DNA from 3 places in the Lacicoccus kunmingensis DSM 17847 genome. Region 3 is predicted to be linked to each of the others. Evidence: predicted binding sites of a transcription regulator. Region 3 holds the regulator's gene; each other region holds the start of a gene.

Region 1 (5,034 bases), on a different contig from region 3:
ACTGAAAAAAGCATATGTACGTTTTCCTGCGTCAATCATCGGTACTTTCATTGCTGTCGTGTCGTTGTTCATATTTGGAGAAAGTGCAATTACATATGCAATTGCCGCAACATTAACCATTTTGGTCACGTACCGTCTGAAACTGTATGACGGGGTGCTCGTTGCAGCGATCACAGCTGTTGCAATGATTCCGTCAGTACAGGATGCTTACTTGTATCACTTTACTTCAAGGCTCGCAACGACGATGATCGGCCTGACGACAAGCACGGTGATCAACTATCTGATATTACCGCCGCAATATACGGACCGGATTAAAGAGCTGGCGACCACTGCGAAAAAAAACATTCAAAAACTGCTTAACAAACGTTTGAAAGAGTTGACCGATGAAAAATTCCAGTCTGCTAAATCGGATAAAAACTATAAAGCGATACAGAAAATCATGAATGAAGCCGAACAGCTGCTGCAGTTTCAACATGATGAATACAGTTACCACCGTTCCAATGAAGAAGGTCTGCGCGACCTGAATAAAATTCAAAGAGAGCTGCAGTTTATCAAACTGTATCTGATTCATGTGGGGAATTTAATTTATATACCGAGGAACCTGCACTTGAAATTCACTCAAAGAGAAATGGAAACCCTGGAAAAGGTACTTCCTCTCATTGATGAAGATATGTCAAAAATTGATGTAGACCACCCTGTTCTGGAAGACTTATTTGATTGTATTAAAGAGCTGGATGAAGATTCGGTATTCAAGGCCCATCTTTTGAATGAAATCATCCTCCTTTTCAGAATGCTGATCAACCACGATAAAACGACAGATGTGACAAATGTGAAAAAATAAATAGAGCTGCTGAAACCTTATAAGAGGTTCCGGCAGTTTTTTAATTCTTAAATCCTTCCCGGTATGATAAATTTAAAATATATTAAGGAGTGAAAATTATGGTGATGGAATTTAGAGAAAAGGACCTGGATCTGCAGAATATTATTGCGGACGAGGTCAATAAATATTTGAAACGGGATCTGGGAACGATGGCGGCAACAAAAAGAGCCCCGCAAAGTCTGATCGATAAGTATGAAAATATGAAAGTGCCTGAAATCGGGCGTGACATTTATGAAATTATGAATGAACTTGATAATGAAATTCTTGAATACATACATCGTAACAACCATCCTCGGTCATTTTCATTTATCCCTGGACCGGGGTCGAGATTATCATGGCTGGGTGATATTTTAACGACCGCAAATAATATTCATGCATCCAATTTTAAGAATGCGACGTTACCGATCAGCATCGAGAGAAATCTGATCAACTACTTTGCAAAAAAACTTGGTTTTAAAATAAAACCGGCAGGCGGTGTGTTCGTCTCCGGCGGTTCAATGGCCAATCTGACAGCTGTCGTCACTGCTCGTGATGAGAAGATTGCGACTAAAGAACTCTACAATGCGACTGTTTACATATCCGACCAGGTCCACCATTCATTGAGCAAAGCGTTCCATACAGCAGGTATTCCAAAAGAGAATGTAAGAAGGATATCAGTCGATGAAGAATTCAAGATGAATGTGAATGAGCTGTCATCAGTGGTTAAAAAGGATATAGAAGAAGGTATGAAGCCGGTGCTGGTGGTGGGCACTGCGGGAACAACGAATACAGGTGCCGTGGATGATATTGAAGGCATGGCGGATGTTTGTGCGGAACATGATCTATGGCTGCATATGGATGGTGCTTATGGCTTGTCCCACCTGCTTTCAACGAAAGGACGGGATTTATTCCCCGGAATTGAACGTGCGGACAGTGTCAGCTGGGATGCACATAAGCTGCTGTTCCAGACATACAGCTGTGCCATGGTCATCGTTAAAGACAAGCAGCATCTGCTGAACAGTTTCAGCGAGCAGGCAGAGTATCTGGATGATATTCAAAGTGATGACGACGTCATAGACCCGGAAATGATCGGTATGGAACTCACACGCCCCGCCCGTGCGGTAAAGTTGTGGATTACACTGCAGGTACTCGGTGAAGAACAGTTCCGGGCACGTATTGATTACGGCCAGCAGCTGGCTGAGTATACAGAAGAATGCGTTGAAGAGATGGAAAACTGGAAGATTATATCACGTCCGAGCCTGTCGATTTTGAGCTTTAAATATATACATCCTAATTTAAATGAAATTGAAAATAATAAAATACTTTCCAATGCCGCGCAACGAATGGCGGCATCCGGTTATGCCGTAACGTATACTACAGAATTAAATAATCAGAAAGTCATCCGCATGTGTACCATCAATCCAGAAACGACAAAAGAAGATATTATGGATACACTGACACGCCTTGATGAGTTTGTGAAAGATGAAGTGGAAGGTCTTTAAATATGAGTTTTCTCATAATCGACATATTTGAACGTCAGAAATGACCATTTAATGAAAATACGAGAATCACCTCCTGAAACACTGTATATAGTGTTAGATTTATTATTAAATCTATATATTGTGTTCAGGAGGATGGATATGAAAACATTAGAGAAGAATTTAGACAGTTTAATCACGTATAAACCTGAAATAGTGAACGAGAACGCGAACAAGGACAGTAAAACTTTCAATACTTTCAGAGATTTGACCGCCGGGGTTGTAGCGAAATCATATGCACTTAAAAAGATGCTTCCAAAACATATTGCGGAAGCACACCAGGACGGTGACATTCATTTTCATGATCTGGATTATCATCCGTTCCAGGCGATGACGAACTGCTGCCTGATTGATATAGAAGGCATGCTGTCAAAAGGTTTCCAGATGGGGAATGCCAAAGTCACATCACCGAAATCTGTTCAGACAGCGGCTGCACAGATTATTCAGATCATCGCCAACGTGTCCAGCAGCCAGTATGGCGGTGTAACCGTTGACCACTTTGATAAAACACTGGGCAAATATGCCAGGCTGAATGAAGGGAAGCACCGTAAAATTGGTGAAGAATTCGTCCTGCCTGAAAAACTGGACCAGTATGTCAAAGAACGTGTGGAGAAAGATATTAAAGATGCTGTTCAAAGTTTTGAGTATGAGATAAACACACTTTATACTTCAAACGGACAGACGCCGTTTGTCACAATCGGCTTCGGACTCGGTACGGATGAATACAGCAGAATGGTACAAAAAGCTGTGCTGCAGACGAGGATTGACGGGCTGGGTGCTGAGAAATTTACAGCTATATTTCCGAAGCTTGTGTTTGCATTGAAAAAGGGAGTCAACCTCGATAAAGAGGATGTAAACTATGACATTAAGCAGCTGGCTCTGGAATGCTCGTCCAAACGTATGTATCCGGATGTGTTGAATTACGATAAAATTGTGGAACTGCTTGGCGATTTTAAAACTCCGATGGGCTGCCGCTCATTCCTGCCGCAGTGGACGGACCCCGAGACCGGTGAAAGTGTGAATGAAGGGCGGGCCAACTTGGGTGTGGTCACGCTCAATTTACCAAGGATTTCCATAGAGTCGAAAGGCAGCAAGGAGAATTTCTGGAATAATTTCCATCAGAAAATGAATCTGATGCATGATGCTCTTGTCTTCAGATTAAAACGTCTTGAAGATGTCATCAGTGACAATGGTCCTATCCTTTACAAAAGCGGCGCATTCGGCAAACGTCTGGAAGCGGGAAAAAGCGTCATGGGTCTATTTAAAGGGAAACGTTGTACCCTGTCCATGGGTTATATCGGAATGTATGAGACAGCAACATCATTTTACGGTCCTGACTGGGAAACAGATTCTGAAGCGAAAGAATTCACTTTGGATATTTTAAGGGAAATGAAAAAATATCAGCTGGAGTGGACAGAAGAATATGATGTGTTCTTCAGTATTTATGCGACACCGAGTGAGTCTCTCACCGACCGCTTCTGCAGACTCGACTATGAAAAATTCGGTGAAATAAAAGATATCACTGATAAGGGATACTATCAGAACTCTTTCCACTATGATGTAAGAAAAAACATTACACCGTTTGAAAAGATTGATTTTGAACAGGATTATCCGCACCTTGCCGGCGGCGGTTTTATTCATTATTGTGAATATCCTAAGATGACACATAACTTAAAAGCATTGGAAGCTGTCTGGGACTATTCATATGATAAAGTAGGATATTTTGGAACAAACACACCAATTGATCAGTGTTTTGACTGTGGTTTTGAAGGTGATTTCGAGACCACGGATACAGGGTTCAAATGTCCAAACTGCGGCAACCAGAATCCAGAAACAGTGGATGTCGTCAAGAGAACATGCGGTTATCTGGGGAATCCGGTTGTACGTCCGACGATAAAAGGCCGTCATAAGGAAATCAGTGCAAGAGTCAAACATATGGATGATTCAAAATGAATGCACTAAAGATATATGAAGGGCGTTACCACATTGCCAAAGTGGAGCCAAGAACTTTTGTGGATGGTGAAGGTGTCAGATGCAGTATCTACCTTTCGGGCTGTCCCTTTGACTGCATAGGATGTTATAATCTTGCTGCACAGAATTTTACTTACGGTGAAGTATGCAGTGAAGAAATGATTGAAGAAATCCTGTCCCACTGCGCGGCGGATTATATAAGCGGTTTAAGCATCCTTGGCGGTGAACCGTTTTGTAATTTAAAACTGGCGGAGAGAATTGTCAGCCGGTTCAGAGTACGCTTTGGCAATCGGAAAACAATCTGGATCTGGAGCGGTTTTGTATTTGAGTATCTTAAGAATGATAATAAGAGACAGTATCTGTTAAATAATATTGATGTTTTGGTGGATGGACCGTTTATGCAGCAGTTATTCCAACCGAATCTTGCATTCAGGGGATCATTGAACCAGCGGATTATTGATGTGCAGCGGTCGCTATCGGGTGATAAGACAATCTATTTTAATGACTGAACGAATTCCATAGAAATATAAAGAAGACCATGAATTTTAAAATCATGGTCTTCTTCTTATATCGATACCTTTAATAATTTTTCTTTTTAGAAAATATAAGCGGGATAGCTACTGCTGCAGCCCCTGCAACACCTGTACCGGCAGCCAGTACGGCGGC
Region 2 (5,034 bases), on a different contig from region 3:
ATTATCAACTCTGTTAAAAACAGACAAAATACATTGGGTGTTTTACCGACCGGTTCGGGTAAATCACTTTGTTTTCAAGTGCCCGGATTAGAGCTGGAAGGCATCACTTTAGTCATATCTCCATTGATTTCACTGATGAAGGACCAGGTGGAGCATCTTAACAGAATCGGAATTTCTGCAGAATATTTAAATTCCACATTAAAGAAAAGCGAAATAAAAAACATTATGGAAGACGGACTGAGAGGACGCTATAAATTTTTATACGTCGCTCCCGAACGTTTTAATAATGAAGAGTTCTGCCAGTTTGTCAGGAATTTGGATATACCGCTGGTCGCATTTGATGAAGCGCACTGTATTTCCAAATGGGGCCATGATTTCAGACCGAGCTATCAGGAAGTAATACCGGCTATCCAGTCACTGATACCGGAAGCGACCTTTGTTGCTCTGACAGCAACTGCGACAGAAGAGGTTCAGGAGAATATCCAGGAACTATTGGATATCAAAGATGAACATGTGGTTCTCCAGAGTATAAAGCGGGACAATCTGCACTTGATTGTTAATAAAACATATCAGCGGGAACAGTTCATTCTCTCCTACATTCAGGAGCGGAAAAATATGTCGGGCATCGTATACGCTGCGACAAGAGCAGAAGTCGAAAAAATTTCATCCTACCTGAAAGATCAGGATATTGATAACGTAATTTATCACGGCGGTCTCGGAAAAAAAGAACGGGATGACAACCAGCATGCATTTGTTTCGAATCAGGTGAACATTGTTGTCGCAACGAATGCTTTCGGTATGGGTATCAACAAACCGGATATCCGCTTCATCATCCACAACAATCTGCCGGGAGACGTAGAGAGCTATTACCAGGAAATCGGACGTGCAGGACGTGACGGTCTCGACAGTGAGTGTATATTATTGTCCAGCGAGAGAGATGTCAATCTGCATCAGTTCTTTATTGACCGCTCCAATGGGACCGACCAGCATAAAGACCATATGCGAAACAAACTGGATCGCATGATTCAATATAACAGAACGTCCAAGTGTCTGATGAGCTTCATGGTCAAGTACTTCGATGCAGATGAGTATGTGAAAGCGTGCGGACATTGTGTAAATTGCTTGAGCAATGAGCGTACTTATAATATGAAGAAAGAAGCGAAGACTGTACTGAATCTGATTCAGGATACCGAAACACCTTTGACAAAGGAGCATGTCATCCAGGTCTTAAGAGGTGAAAGAAGCGAAAATATTCTTTTTGGCGGACTTGATCAGTCCCGTTATTTCGGTCTCATGGAAAATTACCTGACAGGGGAAATCCATCACATTCTGGATGAACTGATTTTAAATGGGCACGTGCACTTTAAAAATGATTATTTGCACCTGGTGGATCTCAGTTTCTATATTTTAAAAGATAACAAAGATATATTTACCGTTCCATTCAGAAAGCACTTCAAGGAAAAAGTGAATGTTTCAACCGCCTCTTCGCCGAATGAAACGCTGTTTCAGAAACTGATGGATAAAAGAGTATCGCTGGCTGAAAAATACGGTGTGGAAGAAGAGAGTATATTCAGTGAAGGTACGCTGAAGGAATTCGCAAGGAAACTGCCGATGTCAAAACAGGATATGGTGCATCTGGCAGGTGTAGGCAACTACAAGCTGAAGCATTACTGTCCGCATTTCCTGAAAGTGATCAAACAGCACAGAGAACGTCTTACAACACGCAGTAACAACTCCAAACATAAGTCACCGCAGAAAAATTAAAAATAACGATCAAATTCAGTTTTGAATTGATCGTTATTTTAATGGCTGAATCAGAATTCTTCTTTTGGCGCACGGTTTTTCATAAACATGTAGTAGCTGGCTCCAAATATGACGAAGTATCCGATGACGGACATCATATCCGGCACTTCATTCAGGATGAATATACTCAGCAGGGCAGTGAAGAGGATTGTCGAATAGAAAAATATAGATATCTCCCTGGCCGGTGCAAAGCTGTACGCGATAGTCAGGCCGAATTGCCCGAATGCTGCAAATATACCGGCAAGAATCAGCATGATCCACTGTTCGAAAGTCATGGATTCATATTGAAATATGAAAAACGGAAGCAGTGCCACGGTTGAGAATCCGGAAAAATAAAATACAACAGTATAAAATTTTTCGCGGTCACCGAGTACACGGAGCACCGTATAGGCACCAGCAGCAAGAATTGCACCCAGTATACCGAGCAGAGCATAAGCAGTGTCACTGGACATCGACGGCTTGATGATGAATACGGCGCCGACGAGAGCGACGATGATTGAAATCATCTGGTATCTTCTTATGTATTCCTTTAAAAATATAGCACATAAAAGAATGGTGAAGAACGGACTTAATTTGTTCAGTATTTCCGCGTCACTTAAAACCATGCGGTCGATGACGAAGAAGTTCAGAAGAACACCGAGCAGTCCGAGACTGGACCGGAGTAAAAGTAGCCCCTGATTCTTCTTCTGTCCAAAAAGCTTTTCTTTATAATAAATGACCAGCGCCAGAGAAATGACCATCGCAATGAAATTTCTGAAGAACGTTTTTTGGACGGTCGGTAAATCGCCGCTGTATTTTACAAAGAAGGACATGAGGCTGAACCCAAGAGAGGAAATCAGCAGTGCAATAATGCCTTTTGTAGTATTACTCATAAAATATCAAAGCTCCTTATTTTATGTTTGCATTAAATTTCATTAAAAATAATGTAATTAAAAACGCGAAAAAAAATATTAAAGATTTACTGAATCAGTATATCATATATATCCCAATGGTTAGATGAATTAATTAAAAGGATTAAGCGATGAAACTTAATGAAATTCCAGTCTTTTACCATTGATAAATTGATTTTATTGTGGCAATATAGAACATGAGAAAACAATATATAGTGTACAGAAAATTTTTACGACACCATATATTGTGTTAAAGTTGAATAATGTGATGTCCGGGCCAAACGGACAGATACATAAAATAATTTCGAACGTATGTTCGATTTATTTATTTTGTGGTATTATTTAAGGAGGGAGATGGATGGTATGCTGATTGCATTCTACTCCATGACCGGCAATGTCAGGCGTTTTGTAAACGGTACTGATATTGGAGATCAATTTGAATTATACGAGATTAAAGCGGCTGACAAAAACGAAAAGATTACAGAACCCTATATACTTGTTACAAGCACTTATGGATTTGGCGGGGTCCCGGCTCCGGTCGAACGCTTTCTGGATGTAAATAGCGAGGGGATGCAGGCTGTAGCTGCCAGTGGCAACAGGAACTGGGGCAGCAACTTTGCAAAAGCGGGGGAACACATCCAGCAAAAGTACAAAGTACCGCTGTTGATGAAGTTTGAGTTGCATGGCACCGAAAGCGAAAGAGAATTATTTAAAGAGAAGGCAGGGAGTATAAATGAAAGTATTGGACGAGAAGAAGTACAATCATATTGAACTCAATAATGAAGTGACGAAGAGAGATGAAACAGGCTTTTATAAACTCCATAAAGATATCGAGGCACTCGAAGTATTCATGGAGGAAGTAAAGGATAAAACGATTCATTTCGACACAGAGCTTGAGCGCCTGCATTATTTGGTGGACAATGATTTCTACTATGACTTGTTTAAGGAATATACAGAAGAGCAGGTCACTGACATTGTAGACTATGCAGACTCACTTCCTTTTCAATTTAAGAGCTATATGGCAGCAAGTAAATTTTTCAAAGATTACACATTGAAGACGAACGATAAAAAGCAGTACCTGGAAGACTATAAACAGCACGTTGTCATCGTGAGCCTGTACTTGTCAAAAGGTAATACAGACCAGGCGAAACGTCTGATCAATTCAATGATTGAGCAGCGTTACCAGCCGGCGACCCCGACATTTTTAAATGCAGGTCGTGCACGCCGCGGTGAGATGGTATCATGTTTTCTTCTTGAAGTGGATGACAGCCTGAACTCAATCAACTATATCGATTCAACTGCAAAACAGTTAAGTAAAATCGGGGGCGGTGTGGCTATCAACCTATCCAAGCTTCGCGCACGCGGTGAAGCGATCAAAGGCATTGAAGGCGTGGCAAAAGGGGTACTCCCTGTTGCGAAAGCACTGGAAGGCGGATTCGGCTATGCCGATCAGCTCGGCCAGCGTCCGGGTGCAGGTGCAGTTTACCTGAATATCTTCCACTATGACCTGCCTGAATTCCTGGATACTAAAAAAGTGAACGCAGATGAAGATTTGCGTCTGTCCACGATTTCAACGGGTCTTGTGATTCCGTCCAAGTTCTTTGATCTTGCTGCGGAAAATGAGCCATTCTACCTGTTTGCACCACATACGGTGGAAAGAGAGTACGGCGAGACCCTGGATGATATGAACCTTGACGAGATGTACGATCAGCTCGTTGCCAACGATAATGTTAAGAAGCGTAAATTTGATGCACGCGATATGCTGAATACAATTGCACAAACACAGCTGCAGTCAGGCTATCCTTATATCATGTTTAAAGATAATGCGAATAAAGTTCATCCGCTTAAGGATGTCGGGGATATTAAAATCAGCAACTTATGTACTGAGATCTTCCAACTGCAGGAGACTTCGACAATCAACGATTATGGTACCGAAGATGAAATCAGAAGAGATATTTCATGTAACCTTGGTTCACTGAACATCGCAAATGTCATGGATTCCAAGAAAGTCCGTGAATCTGTTCATGATGGCATAGAGGCACTGACAGTCGTAAGTGACGACACTGCAATCGCAAATGCCCCTGGTGTCAAGAAAGCAAATGACGAACTTCACTCAGTGGGCCTCGGTGCGATGAACCTTCACGGCTATTTAACTAAAAATAAAATTGCTTATGAATCAGAAGAAGCAAAAGACTTCGCAAACGTGTTCTTCATGCTGCTCAATTATTATTCATTGGAAAAATCAATGATGATTGCAATGGAACGCGGTCAGACGTTCAAAGATTTTGAGCACTCTGATTATGCAACAGGCGAGTATTTCGACAAATACGTCAGCAATTCA
Region 3 (5,034 bases):
TCCTTTTCAATTTTAGGAAGGTCATCTTCAGAAATGCTTTCGTCCATATCAAAGTCGTAATAAAACCCTTCTTCAATGACAGGACCGACACCGAACTTCACATCACCGTAAAGTCTTTTCAAGGCCTGCGCCATCAGGTGGGCAGTTGAGTGTCTGAGCACTTCAAGCCCCTCTTCGTTTTTATTTGTAAATAATTCAATGTCTGCACTTTCTTCGATTGGACGTCTTAAATCATACATTTCACCGTTCACTTTTGCCGCTACAGCCGCTTTTTTAAGGCCCGGGCTGATGGACGATGCCACCTCCTCGGCAGTGATGCCGAAATTGAACTCTTTACTGTTGCCATCCGGGAATTTAATATCAATTGCTTCAACCATTTGACTCATCCTCTCCTATAAAATAAAAAAGCCCCTCTATAATAATAGAGGGACGGATATAACCGTGGTACCACCCTGATTTATGATATAAAAATACTGATCATCTCAAGTAAGGCGATAACGGACCATGCCGGCTGAGTATTAATCAGCAGATCATAAGGTAGTGACATCCAACGGTTTAATACACATCTTTCAGCAGGTGATGTGCTCTCTTTGAATAAATCCGAAAGTGTTTCGTCCTTGGAATTTAATTAATGAAATTTGTAAATTAATTATACTGTATAGAAAAATTTAATGCAATAGCTAGCCGTTTCTGTAATTGTCACCGGTCATCTGCACTTCTTCGCACAATGCCCTGATCCTTTCGGTCATCCGGCGCGCCTTCGTTTCCTCGATACCATTCTCTTTCGTTCTCGCATAACGGTATTCCAGATCATCAATTGAGTAGTTGGAACTGATGAAAGTCGGCAGTTTCTGCACCATTCGGTGATGCAGTATGCCCGTAATGACTTCGTCTCTCGCCCACGGCGTGACGTCTTCTGCACCCAGGTCATCCAAAATCAGCACATGCGCATTTTTGATCAGGTTATACTTTTCATCCGTTGTACCGTCACGGAAGCCTGCTTTTAAGTCACGGAGAATTTCAGGCACATAGACGATCAGTGATGAAACCGCCTTTTCTTTCAGTTCATTGGCGATACATCCGAGAATGTAGGACTTGCCGATTCCAAATTCGCCGTGAATATAAAGACCGCGGTAGTTTGTATCCGACGCCACCGCATCCGTCACCTGGATTGCCTTTTTCAAGAGAACATTCCGGTTGGATGCGTCATCCAGATATATCGTATCGAATGTGGCATTTTTAATATCTTCCGGCACATGATAAGACTGGATCAGATTTTCCCTTTTAATGAATTCGTCGTTTCTCACTTTGATCGGACACGGTGTGTAAAACATGTTCGCCCGGTCGTTCCTGATATCAATATTGATAATATAGCCGTCGGGATGATTTTCACATTGACCATCACTGTTCTCTTTACATTCGGATGGCTGATCGGCATAATGCTTTAAAGTGATCAGGTCGTTTTTAATCATCGAAGCGGTCAGAGGGGTTTCCTCATCATTGATCAGCTCCACTATTTTAGGGTTCTGAATCAGCTCCTGATAAATACGCTCATTGTTTCGCTCTATTTTTTTATTGTTTTTAATGAATTGGTTAATCGGCTCCATACTATCACCTGTTTTTTCTAAAGTCCTCAATCATTTTCTGAAGTTCTGGATCATCTTTTGCAGTTTTTTGTGATTGATTTGTTCGTTTCTTTTCGGTTTTCACCGGTTCTTTATTTTTCTTTTCGGGCTGCTGCTTACTTTTAGACATCCATTTCGGTGCTTGTTCACCCTGGCGTTCTGAAGGCAGATATCTTTTCTTCCGCTTCTCCTGCTGCTCCTGGTACTCTTTGATGGATTCAACGGCCTCTTCTGCAGACTGATACCCTTTTTCAACCCAGTTGTTCGCCACCGTCATCGTGTAATTATACGGCAGTTCCCCCTGCATTTTCAAAAATACATACTCAAGCAGTATATTGATGACCCCGTGATTGAGCGGCGTATTCACAATAATATCCGTCACCAGCTTCAAGTCGATGTCCGTTGGGGAACCATTTCTCAGGTCCCTCAGCCTGTCGATCGGGTTTGTTTCATGCAGCATCTTGATGTATTCTCTGTCTTCCTCTTTTTCCGGGCCGCTTTCTGCCTTCTCCTCTTTTTTTTCGAGAACTGGGCTGACCTGTTTCGATTCAGCCTGGAAATATTTCCTCGCTTCATACTTCAGTTTTGCTTCATCGATGCCGTGGTAATTCGACGTTGCTTTAAGCAGTATATTTTTCATATCATAAGCATTCAGATTGAAAAGCACACTCAATTTGACGATAAGCATCCGGATATCTTTCGTGAAAAACTTCCTGTCGATGATCGTCCCCTTCAGATGCGTGAATAATACGTCGAAATCAAAATCATCCAGGTCGACATTGATCCCGGCAGAAACGGTCCGGTCTTTGAAGTTTTCCGCCGGCAGTGTATAACTGCTGTCATTTTGATGATGGAAGACATCGGTGAATTTCATCGTCACTTCAGAAATGTTTTCTGGAAGCTCCGGATACATCAGCCGTTCTTTCTTTGTTTTGTACTGTGCACTGCCCACTTTGCCATACAGATACATGCTGAGCATCGGATCATTTAAAAATGATTCAGCATCGAGCGGCAGCAAAAGTTCATACACAAACAAATCTTCATGCGTATGATTCGATACATAACTCTTCATCAGACCGATTGCTTCCAATTTCTTAAACCGGTCCATCAGATCTGAAAGTGATATGGATAATGCATCCATGAACTCTTTGTGGAAACGGATGGTCAGCGGCTCATAATGTGCCGTGGATTCGAACATGTAAATGTAAGTCATGGTCGTATCCGCACCGATTAACGGTAAATAAAGTTCATTGACCACTTCCATATTGTCCCGGCTCAAAGTCATCGGACGATACACTATGAATTCAGTATTCGGTTTCAGGCGGTTATTGATGTTCATTATTATTACTACCCTTTGTCAACTGGTTTAAAGTTTCCATCAATTGGTCTATGTCCTTGAATTCTTTATAAACTGATGCAAACCGTACGTACGCAACCTGATCCAGTGTAATCAGTTCTTTCATGACAAACTCACCGATATCATTTGAAGATATTTCAGCCTTATTCAGGTTTCTTAAATTCGCTTCTACCCTATCTGTACGTTTCTCGAGCTCTTCATAAGGAATCGCCCTTTTTTCACATGCCCTGAGAAGCCCGGCAAGCACTTTCTCTCTATTGAAAACTTCTCTTGTACCATCTTTTTTAACAACGACCAGAGGTGTAACTTCTACACGTTCGAATGTAGTGAAGCGAAATCCACAACTTTCACACTCACGGCGGCGTCTGATTGTAGACATTTCATCCGTGTGGCGTGAATCGATCACTTTGGAGTTACTATGCTGACATTGTGGACATTTCATAAACGATCACCTCTTTTAAAGAATTTCTTCTATTATATCAAATTTTATTCATTCCCTATACTAAAGAAAATAAAAAAGACCCAGAACATTGTTCTGAGCCTTGCTGACGATTAAAGTTCGTCTGCAATTTTTTCTGCCAGTTCAACGGTACGCTTCGAGTAAGCCCACTCGTTATCGTACCATGCGAGCACTTTGACTTTGTTATCGTCCATAACCATCGTCAGGCTTGCATCGATGATTGAACTTCTTGCATCCGTATTGAAATCTCTCGATACAAGTGGTTCGTATGTAACACCAAGCACACCTTTCATTTCACCGTCTGCATACTTTTCAAATGTGCTGTTCACTTCTTCAGCAGTCACTTCTTTGTCCAGATCGACAACCAGGTCCACAAGTGAAACATTCGGCGTCGGTACACGGAGTGCCAAACCGTCAAGTTTACCTTTCAACTGAGGCAGGACTTCTCCAAGGGCTTTAGCCGCACCAGTTGAAGTCGGAATGATGTTTTCTGCCGCTGAACGTGCACGGCGCAGATCCTTATGAGGATTATCTATTGTTTTCTGATCGTTCGTATACGCATGGACAGTCGTCATCAATCCATTATTGATACCGAACTCATCATCCAAAATTTTTGCTACAGGCGCTAAGCAGTTCGTTGTACATGATGCATTCGAAAACACATTGTAATCATCGACACTCAATGTTTCATCATTTACACCGACAACGACCGTCTGAACATTTCCGCCTTTTGTCGGTCCTGTCAGGACGACTTTTTTAGCACCGGCTTTAATATGACCGGAAGCGCCCAACTCGTTATTAAATTTGCCAGTCGCCTCAAATACAATATCGATTCCCAAATCTGACCATGGTAGATTTTCAGGGTTACGATCGCTCGTAATCTTTATTTCATGACCATCAACTACAAGGGCACCCACTTTTGGCTCAACCGTTTTCTGCCACTTCCCGTGAGTTGAATCATAATTAATTAAATGGGCAAGTGTTTCAGCAGGATAGCTTGCATTGACTGCAACAACCTCTAAATGTTCAGATTCCGATGCAATTCTGAATACCATTCTACCTATTCTTCCCAAGCCATTTATCGCAACTTTTTTCATGACAAATCTCCTTTATGTTATGCTTTTTCATAAATAGTATAACACATTTAAAATTCCTGGAAAGCGGTATTTTTACAATTGTTGTTTTTTCAGCGTTTCGACAAATTTATCGATCTGTTCATACAGTTCTTTTTGATCATTATTATTATCAAATACATGATCGCTCAAGTCTTTTTTTTCATCAAGTGACATCTGGCTGTTCACCCTGGACGCCGCTTCTTTTTCAGTCAGATTGTTACGTTCCATCAATCTTTCCATCTGGTTCTCTTTTGTCACATAGACGGTAATCGTGATATCACAATTTTTATCCAGACCGTTTTCAAACAGCAGCGGAATGTCCAGGAATACATGGTTATGTTTTAAAAACGCCTCCTGATCCGCATTCATCATCCGGCGGATTTCCGGATGGGATATGCCATTCAGCTTTTTCCGCTCTTTTGGATCATTGAAGATGATTTCACCGAGTTTTCTGCGGTCGATCTCTTTATTTTCATC

What was found. The regulator NrdR, encoded in region 3, represses ribonucleotide reductase genes. The targets are predictions, from matches to a motif close to AACACNATATATNGTGTT.
Region 1: a site for NrdR is predicted at 2,439-2,456, ahead of nrdD (anaerobic ribonucleoside-triphosphate reductase). Genes of this name have one in related genera too.
Region 2: a site for NrdR is predicted at 2,928-2,945, ahead of nrdI (class Ib ribonucleoside-diphosphate reductase assembly flavoprotein NrdI). Genes of this name have one in related genera too.

The regions. Positions count from the first base shown of each region.
Region 1 is NZ_JCANUC010000012.1:55,798-60,831, reverse strand. It holds gene BO48_RS11565 (FUSC family protein) at 1-841, shown strand, start outside; gene BO48_RS11560 (pyridoxal phosphate-dependent decarboxylase family protein) at 940-2,361, shown strand; gene nrdD (anaerobic ribonucleoside-triphosphate reductase) at 2,500-4,350, shown strand; gene nrdG (anaerobic ribonucleoside-triphosphate reductase activating protein) at 4,347-4,877, shown strand; gene BO48_RS11545 (helical membrane plugin domain-containing protein) at 4,948-5,034, opposite strand, start outside.
Region 2 is NZ_JCANUC010000004.1:63,035-68,068, reverse strand. It holds gene recQ (DNA helicase RecQ) at 1-1,764, shown strand, start outside; gene BO48_RS05920 (DMT family transporter) at 1,815-2,675, opposite strand; gene nrdI (class Ib ribonucleoside-diphosphate reductase assembly flavoprotein NrdI) at 3,057-3,464, shown strand; gene nrdE (class 1b ribonucleoside-diphosphate reductase subunit alpha) at 3,427-5,034, shown strand, end outside.
Region 3 is NZ_JCANUC010000002.1:38,936-43,969, forward strand. It holds gene thrS (threonine--tRNA ligase) at 1-377, opposite strand, end outside; gene dnaI (primosomal protein DnaI) at 681-1,607, opposite strand; gene BO48_RS02610 (replication initiation and membrane attachment family protein) at 1,612-2,964, opposite strand; gene nrdR (transcriptional regulator NrdR) at 2,951-3,424, opposite strand; gene BO48_RS02620 (glyceraldehyde-3-phosphate dehydrogenase) at 3,535-4,539, opposite strand; gene coaE (dephospho-CoA kinase) at 4,612-5,034, opposite strand, start outside.